3 regions of the Bacillus pfraonensis genome follow, and region 1 is predicted to be linked to each of the others. Evidence: riboswitches for the same ligand, from Rfam matches in the RefSeq annotation. Region 1 holds a riboswitch; each other region holds the start of a gene.
The links. Region 1 has a riboswitch for S-adenosylmethionine ahead of metK (methionine adenosyltransferase). Riboswitches for the same ligand answer to the same signal wherever they lie in the genome.
Positions count from the first base shown of each region.

Region 2: linked by a shared signal. The riboswitch ahead of KFD70_RS03245 (methionine ABC transporter ATP-binding protein) and the one ahead of metK (methionine adenosyltransferase) in region 1 are both predicted to bind S-adenosylmethionine.
Region 3: linked by a shared signal. The riboswitch ahead of KFD70_RS18340 (peptide ABC transporter substrate-binding protein) and the one ahead of metK (methionine adenosyltransferase) in region 1 are both predicted to bind S-adenosylmethionine.

Region 1 covers NZ_JAHCDO010000007.1:116,325-124,721, reverse strand. Annotated here, with positions in the region: gene KFD70_RS08725 (molybdenum cofactor guanylyltransferase) at 1-486, opposite strand, end outside; gene KFD70_RS08720 (MogA/MoaB family molybdenum cofactor biosynthesis protein) at 483-992, opposite strand; gene KFD70_RS08715 (hypothetical protein) at 1,412-1,591, shown strand; gene metK (methionine adenosyltransferase) at 1,700-2,899, opposite strand; SAM riboswitch class I at 3,066-3,187, opposite strand; gene pckA (phosphoenolpyruvate carboxykinase (ATP)) at 3,417-5,003, shown strand; gene KFD70_RS08700 (ATP synthase subunit I) at 5,487-5,858, opposite strand; gene KFD70_RS08695 (hypothetical protein) at 6,119-6,340, shown strand; gene KFD70_RS08690 (DMT family transporter) at 6,369-7,274, opposite strand; gene KFD70_RS08685 (iron-sulfur cluster biosynthesis family protein) at 7,387-7,710, opposite strand; gene KFD70_RS08680 (hypothetical protein) at 8,016-8,252, shown strand.
Region 2 covers NZ_JAHCDO010000003.1:79,194-87,590, reverse strand. Annotated here, with positions in the region: gene KFD70_RS03290 (L-lactate dehydrogenase) at 1-71, shown strand, start outside; gene KFD70_RS03285 (PTS sugar transporter subunit IIC) at 92-1,105, shown strand; gene KFD70_RS03280 (phosphatase PAP2 family protein) at 1,187-1,834, opposite strand; gene KFD70_RS03275 (hypothetical protein) at 1,976-2,509, shown strand; gene KFD70_RS03270 (arsenate reductase family protein) at 2,854-3,219, shown strand; gene gcvH (glycine cleavage system protein GcvH) at 3,261-3,644, shown strand; gene KFD70_RS03260 (toprim domain-containing protein) at 4,037-4,381, shown strand; gene KFD70_RS03255 (thioredoxin family protein) at 4,385-4,693, shown strand; gene KFD70_RS03250 (hypothetical protein) at 4,844-5,188, shown strand; SAM riboswitch class I at 5,314-5,423, shown strand; gene KFD70_RS03245 (methionine ABC transporter ATP-binding protein) at 5,652-6,677, shown strand; gene KFD70_RS03240 (methionine ABC transporter permease) at 6,670-7,335, shown strand; gene metQ (methionine ABC transporter substrate-binding lipoprotein MetQ) at 7,358-8,170, shown strand; gene metQ (methionine ABC transporter substrate-binding lipoprotein MetQ) at 8,273-8,397, shown strand, end outside.
Region 3 covers NZ_JAHCDO010000018.1:61,130-69,526, reverse strand. Annotated here, with positions in the region: gene KFD70_RS18345 (YhgE/Pip domain-containing protein) at 1-629, shown strand, start outside; gene KFD70_RS18340 (peptide ABC transporter substrate-binding protein) at 696-2,336, opposite strand; SAM riboswitch class I at 2,473-2,577, opposite strand; gene KFD70_RS18335 (aldo/keto reductase) at 2,736-3,569, opposite strand; gene proC (pyrroline-5-carboxylate reductase) at 3,571-4,374, opposite strand; gene pnuC (nicotinamide riboside transporter PnuC) at 4,594-5,256, shown strand; gene KFD70_RS18320 (GRP family sugar transporter) at 5,318-6,169, opposite strand; gene modB (molybdate ABC transporter permease subunit) at 6,683-7,357, opposite strand; gene modA (molybdate ABC transporter substrate-binding protein) at 7,363-8,169, opposite strand; gene KFD70_RS18305 (helix-turn-helix transcriptional regulator) at 8,303-8,397, shown strand, end outside.

The sequences.
Region 1 (8,397 bases):
CGATAAAAGCTGTCCCACACTTCGTTTTTCTTCATGTAACAATGCGTATATTTTTTCTTTTACACGATTATGATATGCCGCTAATAATGGCTGCTTTCTTCCATCAATAACCGGAATAATCGCTTCATATTCATCATTTATTTGCCCTGTTAATGCTGTAATCCACTCACTTGAAAGGTTTGGCGTATCACAAGGAGAAACGATATACCAATCTGCATTTATATGCTCCATCCCCGATACAATCCCCGCAAGCGGACCATCTCCTTTATAGGAAGGAGTATCTTCTATAACAGGAACGTCTACTAAAGTAACAATTCTTTCTTTTATATCAGGATGACTAATCACAACTACATCTTGCACGGCAGTCTGCATGACCTGAACAATGTGTTCGATAAAAGTATGTCCTTGCCAGCTTGCTAAGGCTTTCGGCTCACCAAAGCGTCTTGACATACCACCTGCTAATACAATTCCAGCGAGCCTTTTCATTGTCGATGCAGCTCAAATGTAATATGTCCAAGCTCTGGCAAAATCAATTTATTCATTGCAAGGCGAACAGCCCCGCTAGAACCAGGCATCGAAAAGACAACTTTTCTTCCGATTGTTCCACCAATTGCTCTACTTAGCATTGCAGCGCTTCCGATATCTTCTAAATAACTAATCATCCGAAACAGTTCACCAAATCCAACGATTTCCTTATCTAATAATGCTGAAACGGCTTCAATTGTCACATCACGCTTCGTAATGCCTGTTCCGCCGTTTGTTAAGATAACGTCAACATCTTCTTGGTGATAGCCAGATAATACAGCCTGTTTAATATCTTCTTTATCATCTTTTACAATTTCATAAGCCGTTACCATGTGTCCTGCTTCTACTAATAATTCTTTTAATAACTTGCCGCTCTTATCAGTCTCTTCTGTACGTGTATCAGAGACCGTAACAATTTTACAGCGCACTTTTTTGGGCGCTTGCTTTTTATGTTCTATTACACTCATTTTTATTCGCTCCTTCTTATGAACTACTCATCATTTTATCATATCGTATCGAAACTTTATGAAGTATGAAATACATCACATGTCTACAATTATGTATCAAATGAACAAAACATCATGATACAATATAAGTATATATAACCATAAAAAGGTATTTTTCCACAATCCAAATTGTATTTAACAATATAAAACAACTTGCACCAAGTCCCATTTTTAATTCATCTAAGCCACTATCAAATTATTTCCTATGGATGAGATATCAATATTGTAAAAACTCTCTATCCAAATGTCCGACGGTTCTGACCACACATACTTAACAAGTACAGCAATTCTTCTCGCCCTTTCCTATTGAATTGGATTTTGAATCGCGCGGAACAATCTGATGCAAACTAAACAAATTTTCATAATTAGGAGGCTTATTCATGGAACTTTATCAAAAACTTACAACGGTATTTATCCTTCTATTTGTCGCTTCCATCAGTGCTGGGATGGCATTAAAGGATGCTGTTCCTTATTCAGCAATCGGTGGCTGGGGATTCGCAACGCTCTTTTTGCTATGCAGTGCATTTTGTGCTGGAAAAGCGCGTCAGAAGAAAGGATGATAGCATTTGTTCCGTTAATGCGGGATAAACTATCCAAGCAAGCTTGAACTTATAATCCATACAATAAAAAAAGCTTTGCGCCTTCGCGCAAAGCTTTTTCTTCTTATATTATAGACCAGCTTGCTCTTTTAAAGCTGCTGCTTTGTCTGTACGTTCCCATGAAAGATCTACATCAGTACGTCCGAAGTGTCCGTAAGCTGCTGTTTGTTTGTAAATTGGGCGACGTAAGTCTAACATTTTGATAATGCCAGCCGGGCGAAGATCGAAGTTGTTACGAACTAGTTCTACTAGTACTTCTTCAGATACTTTACCAGTGCCGAATGTATCAACTGAAATTGATACTGGTTGTGCTACGCCGATTGCGTATGCAAGTTGTACTTCTGCTTTTTCAGCAAGGCCAGCTGCTACGATGTTTTTCGCAACATAACGAGCTGCGTATGCCGCAGAGCGGTCAACTTTTGTAGCATCCTTACCAGAGAATGCACCGCCGCCATGACGAGCGTATCCGCCGTAAGTATCGACGATGATTTTACGTCCTGTTAAACCAGCATCCCCTTGTGGTCCACCGATTACGAAGCGGCCAGTTGGGTTAATGAAGAATTTTGTTTCCTCATCCATTAATTCTGCTGGTACGACAGCTTTGATTACTTGCTCTTTTAAGTCACGATCGATTTGTTCCCACGTAGCTTCTGGGTGATGCTGCGTTGAAATTACAATTGTATCGATACGTACTGGTTTACCATTTTCATCATACTCAACTGTAACTTGCGTTTTACCGTCTGGACGTAAATAATCTAATGTTTCATCTTTACGTACTTCCGTTAAACGACGAGCTAATTTGTGAGCAAGTGAGATTGGAAGTGGCATTAATTCTTTTGTTTCATTACATGCGAAACCAAACATTAAACCTTGGTCCCCTGCACCGATTGCCTCAATCTCAGCGTCAGTCATTTGACCTTCACGTGCTTCTAACGCTTGGTCAACACCCATAGCGATGTCAGCAGATTGCTCATCGATAGATGTTAAAACTGCACAAGTTTCTGCATCGAATCCGTATTTTGCACGAGTGTAACCGATTCCTTGGATTGTTTCACGAACGATCTTTGGAATATCTACATAAGTAGAAGTCGTAATTTCCCCCGCTACCAATACTAAACCAGTTGTTACTGTTGTTTCACAAGCTACACGTGCATTTGCGTCTTTTGCTAAGATCGCATCTAAAATTGAATCAGAAATTTGGTCACAAATTTTATCTGGATGTCCTTCAGTTACAGACTCAGATGTGAACAGATGACGTTGTTTTGTCATGTGGTAAACCTCCCTACAGTAATTGTATATATTGTACGGAACTCATCCTTAATTTGCCACAAACTGCGACATTCATTTATTCTCCCACACAAGCATAAAGAAAAACCTTTCCTATTTATAGAGAAAAGGTTTAATTTGCTACTTGCATACTGCTTTTTGCCCTTCGCTCTTATCGTTCGAGACCTTGCGCCTCGCACAGGTTTTAGCACCTATTCACTTGTTTTTACCAATACAAGTGAGGTTGCTGGGCTTCATCGGGCCTGTCCCTCCGCCAGCTCGGGATAAGAGAGTATCCGTCCCAACCTATACTAAAGAAATGATATTCATTTGTCAATTAATATTCACATATTCCTACAAGTTTTTCGCATTTCTTGTCGAACAAAATATTAATAGGAAAATTATACATTCACACAAACAAAAATAAATAAATAGTATACATTATTTATATGATTGTGTTATACTCTTGGTGGGGATTACGAGAAATATTTCATTAAAATGAAAAGGATGGTATATAAATATGAGTACTGTGAATGTCCAAATTGGATTACACGAATTACTGAACGGAAGCAATGCACAGATTCAACTAAGCGTTCCACAATTAGTGGAAAAAGTACTAATGAGAAACGAAGGGAAATTAACTTCTACTGGTGCCGTCTCTGCTTCTACAGGAAAGTATACAGGACGTTCTCCTAAAGATAAATTCATTGTGAAAGAAGCATCGGTTGCAGATAAGATTGCTTGGGGATCTGTAAACCAACCGATTTCTGAAGAACATTTTAATAAATTATATACAAAAGTATTAGAGTACTTAAAGGAAAAAGACGAATTATTCGTGTTTAAAGGATTCGCTGGTGCTGATCGCAACTATCGTCTTCCATTACAAGTTGTTAACGAATATGCATGGCACAATTTATTTGTACATCAATTATTTATTCGTCCAACTGAAGAAGAATTAGCAAATCATGAATCTGAATTTACAATTGTTTCTGCACCAAGCTTTAAGGCAGATCCAGCGATCGACGGCACAAATTCTGAAGCATTCATCATGGTTTCATTTGAAAAACGCATCGTATTAATTGGTGGTACGGAATACGCTGGAGAAATGAAAAAATCAATTTTCTCTATTATGAACTTCTTACTTCCAGAACAAGATATTTTATCAATGCACTGCTCTGCAAACGTAGGTGAAGAAGGCGATGTCGCTTTATTCTTCGGTTTATCTGGAACAGGTAAAACAACACTATCTGCTGACCCACACCGTAAATTAATCGGTGATGATGAGCACGGTTGGTCTGATAACGGCGTATTCAATATTGAAGGCGGTTGCTACGCGAAATGTATTAACCTGTCTCATGAAAAAGAGCCACAAATTTTTGATGCAATTACATTTGGATCAGTGCTTGAGAACGTTGTAATTGATAATCAAACACGTATTGCAGATTATAATGATACTACATTAACAGAAAATACACGTGCTGCATACCCAATTGATGCGATTGATAATATCGTAGTGCCAAGTGTTGCAGGACATCCAAACACAATTATTTTCTTAACTGCTGATGCATCTGGAGTATTACCTCCAATCAGTAAATTAAATAAAGAGCAAGCTATGTACCATTTCTTAAGCGGTTACACTAGTAAACTAGCTGGAACTGAGCGCGGCGTAACTTCTCCGCAAGCAACATTCTCAACTTGCTTCGGTTCTCCATTCTTACCACTTGATGCATCTCGCTATGCTGAAATGCTTGGTGAAAAGATTGAGAAACATGATGCGAAAGTATTCTTAGTAAACACTGGCTGGACTGGTGGCGAATACGGCGTTGGAAAACGTATGAACTTAGGCTACACTCGTGCAATGGTACAATCGGCATTAAACGGCGAGCTTGATAACGCTGAAACAGCGAAACATGACATCTTCGGTCTTGAAGTACCACTACATGTACCAGGTGTACCTGATGAAGTATTAATGCCTGAACAAACATGGGCTGATAAAGCAGCTTACAAAGCAAAAGCAATCGAACTTGCAGATAAGTTCAAAGAAAACTTCAAAAAATTCGAGAACATTTCTGAAGATATTATCAAATTGGGCGGTCCAATCGCTTAATTTAAAACCTTTACTGTCTGAATGACCTTTACTCATATGAATAAGCATGTTGTAACCTAAAAGGATCGCGTACTCACCGACAAAACCCATGCGGCTTTGCTGGTTGCACATACTTACAATAAAAAAGAAGCTTACGATCAAAACGTAAGCTTCTTTCTTTTACTTTCGTGGTACTCCTAATGCAAATTTCCTACTCACCTGCTCCTTTTACTTTCACACGGCATGAAGCGAAAAAAAGCACTGACCGCCTTTATCCATGGCCGGACGTTCTCTCCCTACTCAAAAAGAAAAGGGATATACCAGGAGGGAAAATTTGTATATTTTGATTTCCCAACATACACATCACGGCTTCAGAAATAAAAATGGATTCCCCTCTCACTTGCTCCCTTTGTTTTCACACACGGCATGGAGCCAAAAAAGCACTGACCGCTGCTACACATCGCCGGACGCTCTCTTCTCAACTAAAAGAAAAGGTTTTTGTATTTATTTCTTCGCATCTCTCATGCTATAGTATCCTAAATTAATAACAATTAAAAAGTAACCACCCATAATCCCAACAGCAAACGCCCACATAACCATATGGTGTTCAATCTCATACATAATAATCGCACCGAGAATCGCTGCTGCAAAGCGATTAATCATACCAAGTGTTGGTGCTTTACTCTTTTTTACAATACTATCTCCAAGCTTTTCAATACGTCTTCCTAAAATCCAAACACAATACATACTAACAAGTAAACCAATCCCCGCACCTAGAAAGTGTGCAGAAAAAGGTGTCATCGCCCATCCTAATAGCATCGCACCTAACAAATAATACATTTGAATTTTAAATGACCTTAGTGACATACTAATCATGCAGTTCTCCTTTACCATTATCATCTTATTTACATATCATCAGACTTTATCTGTTATATTCAAAGAAAAACAACATAAACACTACACTTATGTTGTTAAAATATTTTTCGGAAATAATATTATACAAGATTTCTAGTTTGAAGGCAGGCGCAATTTATGACTTTTTTTCAAACATTTTTTCATAGTTTTACAAAAAAGTGATATCAATCTATAAACATATGGATATGATGTAGTAAGTACACAAGTAAAGGGGGCTTCTAATGATTTATTTTTTAATGGCTCTCATCCACCTCATTATCCCTGCACTTATAGGACTCTCGTTATATTGGTACACAAAAAAACATAGTATTTTCTATGCTGTCCTCGGTGTTCTTCTTCCTGGGATTATTCTCATTGCACTGTTTCGCATACCTTTTCTCAACTTACTTCCACTTATTACTGCTATTTTGTTCCTTATATTTCTGCCCAAAATAAAAAAATAGGAAAGCAGATCATAACTGATCTGTTTTCCTATTTTGATATATGTTCTGGCGCAATTGACTGCGTTTCAAACTTTTCAGATTTCACAAACCATAAACCGAGAAAAATAATCCCCCCGCCGATCATTTGTTGCAACGAAATATATTCCTTCGCCCATACCGCCGCAAATACAACTGCAACAAATGGCGTAATATACATATACACCATTGTATGAGAGGCCCCATTTTTTTGAACTCCAATATACCACATAACTAAGCCAAATACTGTGACAAAGAAAATAGAATATAATAGCGCAAACCATGTCATTCCTTGTTCAATTTGAAACGGCAATGAAAAAATATGCCATCCGCTTAGTATAGCGAGTGGAATAGCTCCAACAACTGCTGACCATGCAGTCACGCGAAGTGCTGAATATTTTTTAATCAGTGGTCCTGCTAGAACTGGATAAAGCCCCCAGCATATCGATGTAATGAGTCCAATCCCATTTCCATAAAAGGAACCAGCCAGTGAATGCCCAGCTAATAAAACAAGAGCAGCACCAATGCAAGCTACAATAGAACCGACTAGCTTTCGCTGAGAAAACTTCTCTTGTTTCAAAAAAACTGCAAACATCGTTGTAAAAATAGGTGATATAGAAATGAGTAAGGAAGCGTTCGTAGCAGATGTATATTTGATAGTTTCCATAAATAATGTTTGATACAGCACGATTCCCACAACACTAACTACAATGAGCCTCGGTATATCCCGTAACTCCATATGCAATGACTTTTCAATATACAATGTAAGTAATAATAATAGCGGTGCTGCTGTAATCATACGGAGCGCAGTAAACTCAATGGCTGTAAATTCTACAAGCCCGTATTTTCCAATTGTATAATTGACACCCCAAATTATAACTACACTTAAAAGTAATAATTCAATCCCCCATCTTCTCACACGTATCCCCTCCGCACGGAAAATTATACAGAAAATTCAATCATATGTACATTTCATTACATGAAAAATTGCATCAGAAAAAGGAGCATTCAATTTGCTCCTCCTTAATAAGTTATACTCGAATATGAAGTTTCATATTTGGATTATAAAATTGACTTGGACTTTTCAATTGAAAATGTCCTCCTGATTCATGTAAATCAACAGTCAACTTATCATCCATAAAAACAAGCTTCGTACGATCCGCAATAAACTGCAATTGATTCGATTCAATATCTACATCACGTTCATCTTTTTCTGATACAGCTACTAAATCAATAATGCCACTCATCACGCAGCCGCACCCTTCATTATCGTAAAATAATTTGATAAACTTCGCTTCATTCGGAATCATATCCATAATTTTTTTATATGCTGCATCTGTTACAGTAACGTACATTCAATAGTCCTCCTACCTCTATACATCATTCTTATATTGTACCATTCTTTTTAAGAATTCTATCCATTTGTTGTATACAGAAAATTTCGACTACCATACAATATATGCGATAAAAGGGGATGTATTATGCCAGATTTAACACATTAGACTCTTTATTTCAAAGTGAACTCCCCACCACTTAACGACCTTACAGTCTGTTTGAATTGGGGGCTTCAAAAGTCAAAAGACTTTCTCTTTTATTGCTAATTCATCCACAAGCCTACTAGCTCATGTAACACTTCCCCTGAAGACGAATTAAAGAAAACGTGTGGGATCAATTATCTGAACATACGAAAGAAGAACTAAGTGACGGCTGGAAGAATGCTACAATTACAATCGAAACATTGCAAGCCGGAATATCTTCTGTCAAAGATTCCTCTTATATCGGAAAAAACGTCTATCGTGTTTCGTTTCCATCTGATCGTTCTTACACACTTGGAAATGTAGATGTTTTTGTTGATATGGATACAAAGAAAGTCATTAGATTTTATATGCGAGATTGATTATAAAAAAGGATTCACTAAGAATCCTTTTTTTGTTTCATATACATGTAACATCTTAAGGCTGAATCATTTTCAAATTAACCTTTTTTACACGTGACTTTCTTTCTTCTCTCTTGTTAAACACCCACCATAAGGGCGCATATAT
Region 2 (8,397 bases), on a different contig from region 1:
AAACTGAAGAAGGCCGATTTGCACAATCAAATGATATTTTACGTGACTATATGAAAACAATCGGCTACTAAACTAGGAGAAGGTGAAGCAGATGAAGGAATATATAATGTCTCGTGTCTTTAAAGGTTCTGCCGGAATTGCACAAGGTATTTTCGTATCCCTTGGAATTGGTTTACTTATCGAAAATATTGGAAGAATTGTTGATATTCCGATGTTGATTACAATTGGAGTTGTTGCGAAATCACTGATGGCACCAGCAATTGGAGCAGGGATTGCTTTTATGCTTGGAGCAAACGGACTTGTCATTTTCTCAGCGATGGTTGCCGGGGCGATTGGAGCAGGATCCATTTCGATTACTGAAGCTGGTCTAATCATTAAAACTGGTGAACCGATTGGTGCGTTATTAACAGCAACTTTAGCAGTTTATATCGGTAAACGGTTAAGCGGAAAAACTGCTTTAGATATGATGCTCGTTCCATTTGTAGCAATACTTGGTTCTGGCATAGTCGGTATTTGGTTATCTCAAAATATTAGTCCTGTTTTAAATGCAATTGGCGCATTTATTAAAGATAGTTCAGCTGGTAGTCCATTTATTGCTTCTATCGTGCTTGCGGTTGTTTGGGGACTATTATTAATCTCACCAGCGTCATCAGCAGCTCTAGCAATTGCACTTAGCCTAGATGGTGTTGCAGGAGGTGCAGCACTTGCAGGATGCGTCGCTCAATTTATCGGATTCTCTGTTATCTCAGCAAAAGAAAACAATTTAGGTGGTATTTTAGCACAGGCCCTTTGTACTCCGAAAGTCCAATTGCCGAACATTACTAAAAATCCAATGATTCTCGTCCCAACTGTCGTTGCTAGCGCCATTGTGGGCCCTGTATCTGCACTGATTTTCCAATTAGAAGCAGGTAAAGAAATCGCAGGTCTTGGATTAAGTTCTCTGATTGCACCAATTAATTTAATCTCCAGCCAAGGATTCGGTGTTGTACCAGCGATGGTGATCACTTATATCGTAATCCCAGTAGCTGTTTCTTATATAATATATATCGCATTAAAAAAAGCGGGTCGAATTCATTCTGGCGATATGACTGTGCCGCAATCTTAATCGCCAAACAACGTATTGCACCTGAAAATCTCCTTTATATAGATAAAAGCAGACTGAAGAAGCCACAGTCTGCTTTTTTGTTTACATTTTATGATTTTGTTTCATCGGAACTGTCACCGTTTCTTTTACTAATACTAGCTGAATACCAAAGTATAGTATACTTGCTAGCGTCATCCCAGAAACGGCATCTATGAAGGCATGCTGCTTTGTAAATAGTGTTGATAAAATGATGAGTGTACCAAAGAAAGTAAGAATATAATATTCAAAAGCATGTTGTTCTCGGCGTTTAAAGGCAGCTAACATAATGACAAATGTCGTAAGCACATGAATGCTAGGGAAACAGTTTACGGGTTGATCAATACTATAAATATAGCGAACTAGTTCAGAAAATATGTCTGTTCCAACGACGGTTGGACGCGGTACAGTCGTTTGCCAAAAGTAATAAATAGAAAAACAAGCAAGCTTTCCAAGAATTACACTACTTAAAGTGACATAATATTGCTTTCGATCAGCAAAGCAGTAATAAATAAGTGCTCCGTATAAGTATGGAAACCACAGTAAATATGGAATGATAAATGCTTTTACAAATGGAATCCAATCATCTACTACAGTTGTAACGTTTACAGCGTGAACAGTAGATTTATTTAGTACATCGTAAAGGGGACTTACGAGTACGAGTAGAAGTATATAACTTAATGGAAGAAAAGATGAAAGTTTATATTTTTTCATGAGTATCTCCTAGTGTTTAGTAATGAAAGTAAATCCAATTGATTATAATATAGAAAATCAAAATGAGCTATCGATTTTACTTACATTTTTTGGATTTGCCTTACATTTTTGTCACTTGACTTTTGGGATGGGGGAGTAGAAATGAAGCGTTCGCTTAATTTTTGTTTTCTTATATTGTTATGCCTAGTAGGAGCTGGGTGTGCAAAGAATAAGGATATACCGCCTGTTCAAGGGTATAGCGGAAGGGCATTGACTATTGGAGTTGTCGGTGAAGCGCCAAAAGACACGTTTCGAAATATAAAGTTTGAGAAGGTAAAGTTAGATGAAATGAAGGAGAAATCAGAGAAAGTTGATGGATTTCTTGTTATGAAAGAACATTTTGAAGAAGCATCAAAAGAAAAATATACAGATCTATTTTTAGGCTTAAAAAAGCCAGTGTTTTTTGTTGGTTTAAAAGATCGACCGTATTTAATTTTTACTGAAAAAGATCTAGATTATAACAATGCACCAAGAGATAGAGCGATGATGTATACACAAGGATTTGTAAATATAGGAAGTGGGGAAGGGCAATTTTGGGGCACTGATTTATACAATGATACGATTTCAGAGCAAAGTATTCATAATATGTATATATACGTGTTTCAAACGATTGCGGATTATTTGAGTAGACAGTGAAGGAGCTCTAGATTAGGAGCTTTTTTTTATCATTTTAACGGAGAATCCCCCCTATCTTAAGCTCGTGTAGAGGGAGTTCAATTAATCAAACGTTTGTTTAAGACGTATGTTCGCTTTTGTAGCGGCGAATCTATTAAATAAACGTTTGTTTAATATGTGTATTCGGCATACATATATATTTTTATACTTGCAATTTATACAGAAATACCGGAAAAATAAGAAAAATTTGCAGGATAAAAGAAAATTATCACGAAATAAGTTAAAGTTTAGAGAAGAATCGTTTGAAATAATAAAACGTTTTCTATATGATAAAGGTAAAGGTTAGTAAAAAAGTAGGTGAATTTATGACAGTAACATTTTATTCATATCCAAAGTGTGGCACATGTCAAAAAGCGAAAAAATGGTTTGAGGCAAACGATGTAGCATATGAAATGATTCATATTGTTGAAAATCCACCGTCAAAAGAAGATTTGCGTAATTTACATGCAAAAAGTGAATTGCCATTAAAAAAATTCTTTAATACAAGTGGAATGCGTTACCGTGAACTTGGCTTAAAAGATAAATTAAAGGATGCAAGTGAGGACGAAATGTTTGAACTTTTAGCGTCTGATGGCATGTTGATTAAACGTCCAATCGTAACAGATGGCACGAATGTAACACTTGGTTTTAACGAAGAGCAGTTTGAAAGTGTGTGGAAAAAGTACCAATAAGGTATTTTTACATAATTAATACATTCACTGGAGGTACAGTCATGAGCATTCCAAATCATTTACGTTACTCTGAAGAACACGAATGGGTAAAAACTGAAGGCAACCAAGTTGTTATCGGTATTACTCATTTTGCACAAAACGAGTTAGGCGATATCGTATTCGTTGAACTTCCTGAAGTAGGTGCAACACTTGAAGCTGACGAGCCATTCGGAAGTGTAGAATCTGTTAAAACAGTTTCTGAATTATACGCACCTGTAAGTGGTAAAGTTGTAGCAGTAAACGAAGAATTAAGTGACCAACCAGAACTTGTTAACGAATCTCCGTACGAAGGTGCATGGATGGTTAAAGTTGAACTTTCTGATGAAAGCCAATTAGAAAAGTTATTATCTGCAGAAAAATATGCAGAAATGACAAACCAGGACTAATTCTAGTCACCAAAAAGGGCAGCCAGTGTGCTGTCCTTTTTATTTTGTATTGTGTGAATGAAAGAGTGCCTCTATGTCAGAACCTCCATCCCCTTCACATTCTGAACGAGCCGCTTGCGCTTTTCTTTGTCTAGCTCCAGCGGCTAGAACAGTCGGTCGTTTCACTCCTTCCTGCGAGGCAAAGAGCGCCTCTACGTCAGGAGTTCCAACGTCCTCCTGTTCTGAACGAGCCGCTTGCGCTTTTCTTGATTTAGCTCCATCCCCCTCACATTCTGAGTGAGCCGCCTCCGCTTTTCTTTGTAAAAATAAACAGGAAACAACATGAAAATATCGAATATACTATATACTAAAGTAAGGTTGTTTTATAGTATATGGTGATCGGGTGATGACGTATGGTCTATGTAGAGAAAGTCATTATTGTCGAAGGAAAATCAGATAGAAGAAAGATTGAATCTATTATTCGTGAACCAGTGGAAATTGTTTGTACAAATGGTACAATTGGTTTGTCGAAAATGGATGAGCTCATTGATCAGTTTTTTGATAAAGAAGTGTATGTATTAGTGGATGCTGATGCTGCAGGTGAAAAGCTTAGAAAACAATTTCGAAAAGAATTCCCGCAGGCCGAGCATATTTACATTGATCGTTCGTACCGTGAAGTGGCTACTGCTCCTTCTAATCATTTAGCGAACGTATTATGGGGAGCTGACATTGACGTTTATACAGAATATTTACGGTAAGGAATGATAGAAGTGATTGACTGGACAGGTGCTGAAGCTACAGCTCTAATAGCAGACCAAGAAAAAACAGTGTTATATGTATATACACCGATGTGTGGAACATGCCAATTAGCAAAGAAGATGCTAACAGTGGTAGAAGCAACTATATCTGAATTAGAAATAGGAATGCTAGACTTAAACTATGCCCCGCATTTAGCGCGAGAGTATGAAGTAGAAAGTGTACCTTGCTTACTCGTATTTGAGCGTGGAACAATTGTGAAGAAAATATATGCATTTCATTCAGTTGAATATTTATATAAAGAATTACAGTAGGCGGCAAAGTTTTTGCCGCCTCGACATATTTTCTGGGAAATATGTCGAGGTATCAAAGCGGTACGTTATTTGTCGAGAGAAAGTAACAGGATTGCTGTTTGAGAAGATGGAATGGTATTAGGAGAAAGTGAGATGAAGGATGTGACTAGAATGAGATTATATTCGTTGCTTCAATCATTTGTAACGTATGCTAATAGCCAATATCATCTAGAACCGCTTCTTCGGCAAGGAGAAAAAACGATCAATTTTCGTTTTGGAGATGAGTGTTGCTCACTTCAAATTTCAAGAGAGTATATACAGCTTTTGAAAGAGACACGGGGAACGGAACAACTTATTTGCTTTCAGGAAGAAGATTTAAGGCGATTAGTTACTGGAAATGTTCGGTTGCAAACACTATTGCACAGCGGACGTGTGCAATATAACGGAACGTATCGTACGATGTTATTATTAGAATCCGTATTTCATATATGTAAGCCAATGCCAGTAGGTGCTTAATAGTCTGAAGTTTCGTTTTTTAAGAATTTTTTTGTTGACATAGTGGGTGTATATTGATACAATTCAAGTCATAAAATATAGACAATTTCATAAATTTCAAATCAGACGAAAATTAAATCTGATTTCTCTTATCAAGAGAGGTGGAGGGACTGAGCCCTGTGAAGCCCGGCAACCGTCAATTTTTAGATTGAAATGGTGCCAATTCCTGCAAAGCAAATGCTTTGAGAGATGAGAGGAAGGGATCATGTTGATATACGCATATAAACCTTTCTGCTCATTCTAAAAGCAGAAAGGTTTTTTTGTTGTTTGAATGAGGAGGACATTCGAATAATAAGAGGAGCTAATAAGAAATTTAGCTATGGCGACGGTTAGATTTAAGTAATTCTTACACCAAAAATAAAAATTGTGGGAGTAAATCTGAACGAGCTGCTTACGCTTTTTAATTCAAAAAGGGGTGAACATCATGATTTTATTGGAAAATGTAAAGAAAATATATAAATCAAAAAGCGGTGATGTCACTGCTGTAGATGATGCCAATTTAAAAATAGAAAAAGGCGAGATCTTTGGTGTTATCGGATATAGTGGCGCTGGTAAAAGTTCTTTAATCAGATTATTTAATCAATTAGAGAAACCAACTTCAGGACAGATTACGATAGCAAATCGTGTGATTTCAGCAATTACTGGGAATGAACTTCGAAAGGCAAGACAAGAAATCGGAATGATTTTTCAACATTTTAATTTACTGTGGTCACGAACTGTACGTGAGAACATTGCTTTTCCACTTGAAATTGCGGGAGTGGATAAGGAAAAGCGAAAAAAACGAGTAGATGAGTTAATTCATCTTGTTGGATTAGAAGGAAGAGGCGATGCATATCCGTCTCAATTAAGCGGTGGACAAAAGCAGCGCGTTGGGATTGCGAGAGCATTAGCAAATAATCCGAAAGTGCTGCTATGTGATGAAGCGACGTCAGCGCTTGACCCTGAAACAACAGATCAAATTTTAGATTTACTACTAGATATTAATAAACGTCTTGGCTTAACAATTGTACTTATTACACATGAGATGCATGTGATTCGTAAAATTTGTAATCGTGTTGCAGTCATGGAAAAAGGAAAAATTGTAGAGACGGGTCCTGTACTAGAGGTATTCCGTAACCCACAGAAGGAGATTACAAAGCGATTTGTACAACAGCTAACAGATTCTGAAGATACAAATGAAACAATTGAGAGTTTATTAGAAAAATATCCAGATGGAAAAGTCATTCGTTTACAGTTTATTGGTGATTCTGTAGAGCGTCCAGTACTCCAGAGATTAATGAGGCGGGATGATATAGAAGTAAGTGTACTTCAAGGGAATATTGCTCAAACAAACAATGGATCGTATGGAAGTTTAGTGATTCACTTAAATGGTGAGGAAGTGGCAATCCAACAAGCAATAGCAGGAATCCATCAAGAGCAAGTAGAGCTGGAGGTGATTGCACATGGATAAGTTACTCGCGAACGTCGACTGGAATCAAATGCTAGAAGCAACAGGTGAAACATTATATATGACGGCAATCGCAGCATTTGCGACATTTGTTTTAGGTCTTATTTTAGGACTATTACTTTTCATGACGGCAAAGGATAATTTATGGGAAAATAGAGCGATTCACACAGCGATTGGAGCATTTGTAAATATCTTTCGTTCCATTCCATTTATCATTTTAATTATTTTATTAATTCCATTTACGAAGATTCTCCTTGGAACAATTCTTGGAGCAAGCGCAGCACTACCAGCTTTAATTATTGGAGCGGCACCATTTTATGCAAGGATGGTTGAAATTGCACTTCGTGAGATTGATAAAGGAGTAATAGAAGCTTCAAAAGCAATGGGAGCAAAAACGAGTACGATTATTTGGAAAGTATTGATTCCAGAATCTTTGCCAGCACTTGTATCTGGTATTACAGTAACGACAATTGCACTTGTAGGCTATACAGCGATGGCTGGTGTTGTCGGTGCTGGTGGTCTTGGTACACTTGCTTATTTAGAAGGATTTCAGCGTGGAAATAACGATGTAACAATCGTTGCAACAATTTGTGTATTACTCGTTGTATTTTTAATTCAGTGGATTGGTGATCGTGTAACAATTCGAATTGATAAACGATAATTAAAATGGGAGGGTGTTTCAAATGAAAAAATTATTACTTACAGCACTTATTTCAACGTCAATTTTTGGTTTAGCTGCTTGTGGTGGGAAAGATAAAGATGAAAAGAAACTTGTTGTAGGAGCTTCTAACGTACCGCACGCTGTTATCTTAGAAAAGGCAAAACCTTTATTAGAGAAAAAGGGAATTGAATTAAAAATTGAAACATTCCAAGACTATGTATTGCCGAATAAATCATTAGCGGATAAGGAATTAGATGCGAACTACTTCCAACACATTCCATACTTAGAAAAAGAAATTAAAGATAAAAAATACGATTTTGAAGTAGCCGGAAAAATTCATTTAGAACCAATTGGTGTATATTCTCAAAAGTATAAGAGCTTAAAAGACCTTCCAGATGGAGCGACGATTATTATGAGTAACTCTGTCGCTGACCATGGACGTGGTTTAGCGATTTTACAAAAAGAAGGTATTTTAAAAATTAAAGATGGGGTAGATCCAGTTAAAGCAACTACAAAAGATATTGCAGATAATCCAAAAAATCTAAAATTTAAAACGGATATCGAGCCTGGTTTATTGCCACAAGTGTATAACAATAAAGAAGGCGATGCTGTTCTAATTAACTCTAACTATGCGATTGATGCGAAATTAAACCCAGAAAAAGATGCAATCGCGATTGAAGGAAATGACTCTCCATATGCAAACGTAGTAGCGGTTCGTAAAGGTGATAAAGATAAGAAAGAAATTAAAGCTCTTGTAGAAGTGCTGCATTCTAAAGAAATTGAAGACTTCATTGACAAGGAATATAAAGGCGCAGTTGTTCCTGTAAAAGAATAGTAGGTATCAAAAGGGCTGGTAAATGCCAGCTCTTATTTTGTACCTAATAAAATGCATATATGAAAAAAGTTATGAAAATTACAAAAATAAGGGTGACATCTGATGAAGAAAATTATATTAACCATTTTTATAGCAGTCTTTGTATTTGCATTAGCTGCTTGCGGCGGGAAAGATGAAAGTACACTTGTTGTGGGAGCTTCTAACGTGCCACATGCTGTTATTTTAGA
Region 3 (8,397 bases), on a different contig from region 1:
AAGATTCGGTTGGATTTACGATTCACAAGGTAAATGATGCAAAAGGATTTTCTGTAAATATGGTACCGCTTATGATCGTGTTAGCTTCATTTGTAGGAGCGATGATTATGAGTATGGAACTATCTAAAGTGGCAAAACAGGTAGGGGGAAACTGGGATAGTTACCTATCACGACAAGTGATTAATGGCACAGTATCAATCCTACTTGCATGCATTACAATTGGTTTAATGAAAGCATTTCAACTTGAAGTGCAAGAAACGGTATGGAATGTATGGATATTCCAAGCAATTGTCTTCTTTTCCTTCCTATCATTAACACAAATGTTTATTACCTTATTTGGAAATGCAGGCATGCTCTTTAATATTATTTCGCTTTCTTTACAACTTGTAAGTTCTGGTGTGATGGTACCGTATGCTATGTTATCAAAAACATATCAAACAATCGGTGAATTATTTCCCGCAACATATGCCGCAAAGGGTTATTTCGCAATAGTATTTGGTGGCGGAAACTTAAAAGAGAATGTTATCTTTCTATTATTTATAATTATTATTACTCAAATGGTATCGCTAGTTGCTGTAGGGATATCAGTAATAGTAAAAAGAAAGAGACATGTAATAAAAGAAGCATAAAGAAAAAGGAGTCCTGTTGAAGGATTCCTTTTTCTTTTTATGAAAATGACATTTTACACGGGCTGTTTACTTCTCAACTTTCGCCCATTTGAAGTTAAGTGGCCCTGCAAAATCAACTTCAACTACGCCTTTGACATAAGAACGCTCTAAGTATGTTGTTCCATTTTGATAAAGAGGAGAGATAACGGCATCTTTAAATAAGATTTTTTCTGCTTGTTTTAAAGCTTCCCAACGTGCTTTTTCATCACCAGCTAAGTCGGTTTTAACTTTTTGGATTAGATTATCAAATTCTTTGTTAGAATAGTGATCTAAGTTGTATGAGTTATCAGTTGTAAATAACTCTAAGAATGTAATTGGATCGGCAAAATCCGGGCTCCATCCGTCAATAGCAATCTCATAATTTCCTTGTAGTAATAATGTGACTTGTTGTTTACGTGGTTGAGGCTTAACATTTACTGTTAATCCTTCTAAATTTTTCTCTAGTTGTTCTTTTAAATATTCACCTGTTTTTCTAGGTAGATCGCCATCACTTGTTAATAATTCAATTGAAATTTTGTCAGATCCTAATTCTTGTTTTGCTTGTTTCCAAAACTGTTGCGCTTCTTTTGTGTTTTCTTTTGTTAAATTACCATTCTCTTCACGGAAGTCTTTTCCATTTGGCCCTTTGGCGAAATTTTTTGGCACTAGAGAATAGGAGGGTAGAGAGCCATCATTTAAAAGCACATTTACAAATGCTTTCTTATCTATCGATTTATCGATTGCTTGACGAACATTTATATTTTGTAACGTTTTATTTTTCTGGTTCATACGTACAAATTGTACCCCGACATCTGGTCGTTCTTTAAAGTTACTATCTTTGCGATATTTATCAACAAGATCAGATGTTAAAGTAAGTCGATCAATTTGTTTTGATTCATATAAATTAACAGCTGTTGAATGATCCTTGACGACATTAAAATTAATTTCTTCAAGTTTCACATTATCCTTATCCCAATAGTTGGTATTCTTCTTGAACTTAAAGCTTTGTTCATGTTTCCAATCACTTAATGTAAAGGCACCATTATAAAGAATCGTGTTATCTTCTAAAGCATATTTATCACCTTGTGATTTGAAGAATGCTTCATTAATTGGTAAGAATGTTGGAAATGCCGTTAAACTAATAAAGTAGGGAACAGGGCGCTCTAATTCAACTTCAAAGGTGTGGTCATCGATTGCTTTTACACCGAGCTGGTCAGCCGGAAGTTCTTTATTATTAATCTTTTTCGCATTTTTTATATCAAAGAATAGAAATGCGTATTCAGAAGCAGTCGCTGGATCAACGGCACGTTGCCAAGCAAAGACAAAATCTTTTGCTGTCACAGGAGTACCGTTTGACCATTTTGAATCTCGTAAATGGAACGTATATTTTGTTTTATCAGGATTAACCGCATGAGACTTTGCTACACCAGGAACAGGCTTGTTTCCTTCACCGAGGTTATATAAACCTTCAAATACGTTTCTCATTACTTGGCCAGAGTCAGTATCTGTGGCGCGAGCAGTATCCATTGTACGGATTTCTGTACCAGTGGCCAAGTTCAATACTTGTTTATCAGGGGCTTTATCCTTTGCTTTTGCTTCACTTGCTTCGTCTTTATAGCTACCGCAACCTGTTAATAAAAGACTTGCTCCTAAAACAGATGCGACAGCAGGTACAAATTTCTTTTTCATGTAAAATTCCTCCCTAAATTGTTTGGTTATTAGTTGATGAACAATTTGTGAGGGAAAGAAAAACTCCCTCTTTTCTTATCGAGAAAGAGGGAGTTTTGTTTACAAGGCACGTACCTGTATATAAACGAAGTCCCTCATTCTATCTTTCAAGCATAATGCTTGCAGGAAGTGGCACAGTATTCAAAGTGAACCTGTTGCCGAGGTTTCAAAGGGCCAGTCCCTCCACCTCTCTTGATACAATGAGTAAACATAATGATTTATATTAATTTTTTGTTTCTTTGATTATTCAAAATATTACACCTAGGTGAATGAACTGTCAATAAAATGAAATATAGTTTAAATTTTCAGTTTTTTAATTAAAAGAAGCGTCACTGCAAATATTTGTAGTGACGCTTCTTTTTAAAAGTCGAAATTGTCAGGGTCTGGACCGACGCGGTGATTTTCATTTAATGACTGAATTGCTTTCATATCATCTGCACTCAATTCAAAATCAAAGATGTTTGCATTTTCGATAATACGGTGTTCTTTAATTGATTTAGGAATTGTTACAACTTCATTTTGTAAATCCCAGCGTAAAATGACTTGTGCTGTTGATTTGTTATATTTTGTAGAAATTTCTTGCAATACTGGATGGTCGAGTAATTGACCTTGCATTAATGGTGACCAAGCTTCTAGTTGAATAGTATGATCTCTACAGAAAGAGTGAAGTTCTTCTTGTGTTAAGCGTGGATGATATTCAACTTGATTAATCATCGGTTTAATTTCAGCGATTTCTAGAATATCTTGTAAGTGATGGATTTGGAAATTGCTAACGCCGATAGCACGAACACGGCCGTCTTTATAAAGTTTCTCTAATGCCTTCCATGTCTCTGTATATTTTCCTTTTACAGGCCAGTGTACTAAGTATAGATCTAAGTATTCCAAGCCTAATTTTTGTAATGTTGTTTCGAAGGCTTGTAATGTTGATTCATAGCCTTGATCACTGTTCCATACTTTTGATGTGATGAATAATTCTTCACGGGGAACTCCACATTCACGAATTGCCTGTCCAACGCCATCTTCATTTTTATACACTGCAGCTGTATCGATGCTGCGGTATCCGTTTTTAATAGCTGTTTTTACAGAATCAATTACCTGTGTACCATCTTCAACTTTAAAAACGCCTAAACCAAACCAAGGCATTTTTACACCGTTATGTAATGTTGTGCAATCTTGTAAGCTTGTTACTGTCATATTAATTCCCCCTAGCTTTTTTATTTGTTGCTTCAATGGCTTGAGCAATTATATTTGAAAAATTATTCTCATATAGCATTTTCAAACCTTCTGCAGTTGAGCCACCTGGTGTTGTCACTTGTTCGCGAAGCATAGCTGGATCTTGTTCTTCTTCAAGCATAGCAGCAGAGCCAGCAATCATTTGAATAACGAGGTGTTTTGCGGTTGCTTCATCGATTCCATAGCTTTTCGTTGCTTCAATTAATCCTTCAGTAAAGTGGTAAAGGAATGCTGGGGCACTTCCAGTTACAGCGGTAAGCTGATGTACCTCTTCTTCTGTGCATAGCTGTGCTGTACCAATCCCTTTTAAAAGTAGTTGCAGTGTTTCTTGATGTTCTTTATTTACGAAATGTCCCATTGTATATAGAGAAATAGACTTCCCAATTGTTGCAGCTGTATTGGGCATAATCCAGGCAACAGGTGTACCTTGAGGGAGTTTTTCTTCTAAATAAGATGGACCAATTCCGGCAGCAACTGTTACAACAAACTGATTGGTTAGAAGAGGCGATAACTCCGCTAATAATTGCTCATGTGCAGCTGGTGGCATGGCTAAAACAATGGTGTCTGCATTTTTAATGTGCTCTTTCCAATCATTTGTAATTGAAATGTCATATTTTTCCTCTAGTTGCTTAAGTTTTTCTATGTTACTTCGATTGGATACAACAATTTCTTCGATGTGCTCTTTACTTGTTTTGAGAAGTCCGGCAAAGATTGCTTCTGCCATACGACCGGCACCAATAAATAAAATTCTATGTTTCTTTGGCATATCCTTTATTCCTCCATACCTAGAATATGTTATAAAAAACGATAACATCTTTGAGAGATTTTTGTAAAAAGAAATGACTTATATAAATTAGCAATGAGGGAATACATGTAATGTAACTGTATAATAAGAAAAAAGATAATTAGAAAAATATGGATATAAATAGGCGCTTTCTTTATAATGTGTGTAGAGAAATCATAAAATATTTGGGGAGAGAGGCTTATGGTTAGACATCCAGTTTTTTTAATTATCTCTAGTATTATTTGTATGCTAGTAGGTATGTATATTCAGTCGAGCTATATTGAAATTTTTGCATCTGTTATGGGGATTATAAATGTTTGGTTACTAGCTCGAGAAAAGGTATGGAATTTTTTATTTGGGATGATTACAGTTGCATCTTTTCTATACATTTTTATTACACAGGGGTTATATGCAATGGCCATATTAGCAGCGTTCCAATTCATATTTAATGTATATGGTTGGTATTATTGGATTGCACGTAGTGGAGAGGGAGACGTGAAACCAACCGTTCGCTTAGATTTGAAAGGGTGGATTGGTTATATCATTTTGATTCTAGTTGCTTGGATTGGATGGGGGTATTATCAAATTCGTTATTTAGAGTCGACAAACCCGTATTTAGATGCTTTAAATGCAGTGTTAGGACTTGTGGCTCAGTTTATGCTTAGTAGAAAGATTTTAGAGAACTGGCATTTATGGATCTTATATAATGTTGTAAGTATTGCCATATACATTTCGACAGGTTTATATGTGATGTTAATTCTTGCTCTAATTAATTTATTTTTATGTATAGATGGACTATTAGAATGGAAAGCGAACTATGAAAAAAGAGATTACGTGAATCATTCGCTTAGAAATCTATTTTAATAGTTAATAGAAAACCCTCGAAGCAGATATGCTTCGAGGGTTTGATTTATAGCTTGTGCAATTATGCTTTTGTCATACCAAGTAAAACAGCACCGCCGATAATTAGAACACTACCTAGTGCAATAAATACCATTTGACGCTTTGTTTTCTTTTCGCCTAAGAAGACAATTGCACCGAATGTAGAGATAACGATACCAGTTTGAGATAATGGGAAACTTGTTGCTACTCCAACTCTTGGTAAAGAAAGAAGTAAGAATAAGTTACCTGTTCCCCAAAGTAGGCCAGATAAAGCATTACGAATTGCATATTTGTTAAATGGTTTATGTTTAGATGTCAATACAACTGCTCCAACAAACATACCGACTGCTTGCGGTAAAATAGCAGACCAACCATCGATATTGTACCAACGAATAATAATTACATATACAAGGTAGCCGAATGTAGAAACAATTAAAGTTAAAAGTCCTTTTTTCAATTGTCCTGGTGGCTGTGCATTTTCTTTATCATCTAATGAAGTGAAGACAACACCGACTACAATTAAAAGGATTGCAATCGTTCCCAGAATAATCGTAGTAGTAGTAGTCCACTCACGAAAAGCGATAACGCCAAAGATAGAAGTTGCAACAAGTTGCATACCAGTAGAAATCGTTACAGTTGTTGAAACACCTAGTTTTTCAACTGTTTTTAATTGGTTTACTTGTCCTAAAGCCCAGAATAAACCTGAAATAAATCCAACAATTAAGATTGTCATTGTTAAAGCAGGTTGAGTAAATACATACATAATTGTTGCGAAGAATAGAGCACCGATTGTCATACCTACCGTTTGGCTATATGCACCACCGCCCATTTTTACGCTTACTAATAAGATATTTCCCCATGCAATTGCAGGAAGAAGCGCTAATAAAATGTCCATTACAAGACTCCCTTCATTTTTCTATATCAATATAATTAAATTTCGTTCTAACGATCGGTAATTCCCCACTGAGAAAGTAGAAGATTACCGATCGCTAAAACAGGATGAAGAATTTACGATATAAATGCGTTTTCATTTCTTCATTTTTTCAAACACCTCCATATAATAACAGGAAAGTACCTGTTTTAGAAAGTAAATTCAAATAGAATGTATATTTTTATATATTCTAAGATTCTGTCACTTCTTCAAAATAAAAAAGACCTCAATTTGAGGCCTTTTTATAAAGGGGGTTGGGGAAATAAAGTTAATTAGCTCTTTTTAACGAATGGGAAGAGGGGGGACAACCTCATTTCCATCAGCTTTACTTTATGACTTAATTATATGAAATATGCTCAATAGTAACTATCGAATTATCTTACAGTAAGATTACATTTTTGTAAGATAAATCTTTCATTATTCTACAAAACAATTTATTTTTCGGGAAATAAAAAGCAGCTTTTGTCGAAAGCTGCTTTAAGAAGTAGTAATTTTTTTATTGATCAGCTGAATGCACAATAAAAATATGAGTGACATACTGACTGTTATGATAACGAGTGTCCAAGCAAGGTTCATATTACTTGTATCAATTGCCATATAAATAGCCGTTGGAATCGTTTGGGTTTTGCCCGGAATGTTACCAGCAAACATAAGTGTTGCTCCAAACTCACCAAGTGCGCGTACAAAGCTTAAAATCATTCCGCTAAATAGCGCAGGAAATGCAAGTGGTAGTGTGACGTGTAAAAAGACTTGATATTCACTTGCTCCAAGATCGCGGGCACCATCTTCAATTTGCTTGTTTGCAATAGAAAATCCTGTCTTTGCCGATTGATACATCAGTGGGAATGAAACGACTGTTGAAGCGATGACAGCAGCCCACGATGTAAACATAATCGATTGTTGAAATAATGATTCAATCCACTTTCCAACAGGGCTGTTATTCCCAAAAATAATAATGAGAAAGAACCCAATAACAGTTGGCGGAAGTACCATCGGTAACAGAAAAATAGTTTCTAATAACACTTTATAACGCCATGAGGAGCGAGCTAATACTCGTCCGATAACTGTGCCGAAAATCATAACAATAATGGTGGCAAGTGCAGCTACTCGTAAGGAAAGAAAAACAGGCGACCAAAGTGTATCAAATGTCATAATAGTTACGATAGGATTGTAAATCCATATTTTTTAAAGATAGATTGTGCATCTTTTGACTGTAAATATTCATAAAATGAAGTCGCCTCTTTCTTATGCTTTGATTCTTTTATAATGCCTACTGGATAATGAATCGGTTCATGAGAATTAGCAGGTGCTGCATTTGCAATTTTTACTTTGTCTGAAATAAGAGCATCTGTTTTGTATACAATGCCAGCATCTACATTACCTGTTTCTACATATGTTAACACTTGGCGGACGTCTTTTGTTAATACGATTTTGTTTTGAAGGTCGTTCCATAAGTTTTCATGTGTAAGAGAAGCTTTTGCATATTTTCCAGCTGGGACAGATTCAGGTGTACCAATTGCTAGTTTCTTCACTTTTTCTTCCTTCAATTCTTGAAATGTTTTAATGGAGCTTTCTTTTGGAACGACTAAAACGAGTTCATTTCCAAGAAGGTTTTTCCCCTCCTTTTCATTAATAAATCCTTTTTTGACAAGCGTTTGAAATTTATCTTCTGCTGCAGAGAAGAATAAATCAGCAGGAGCACCTTGTTCAATTTGTTGCTGAAGTGCACCAGAACCGCCAAAGTTAAAGGAAAGTTTTATATTTGGTTCTTTTTGTTTATATTGTTTTTCAATTTCTTTGAAAGCATCTTGTAAACTGGCAGCTGCAGATATTGTAAGTTCAACTGTCTTTTCTTCTTTTGCGTTTGTTTGGTCTTTCTTCGTTTCGTTCGTACATGCCACGCTAAAAACAAGAAGGAAACAGAGCATAAGTACCCCAATGTACCGTAATGTGAATTTGTTCATGCGTATAATCCCCTTTCTTTATATCCTATTTAATTATAACTAATTATATTTAATTATAAATAGATATAATTAAATATAATGTGAAATAAATCACTTTTTGAAAAAATAGGAGAAATTTTCTTTCTTTGTTACAATGAAAAGAGAAAGTGAGGAATCGTCTATGGATCATCATTCCTACACAACGGAAGAGGTAGCAAATCGACTAAAAGTCTCAAAGTTAACAGTGTA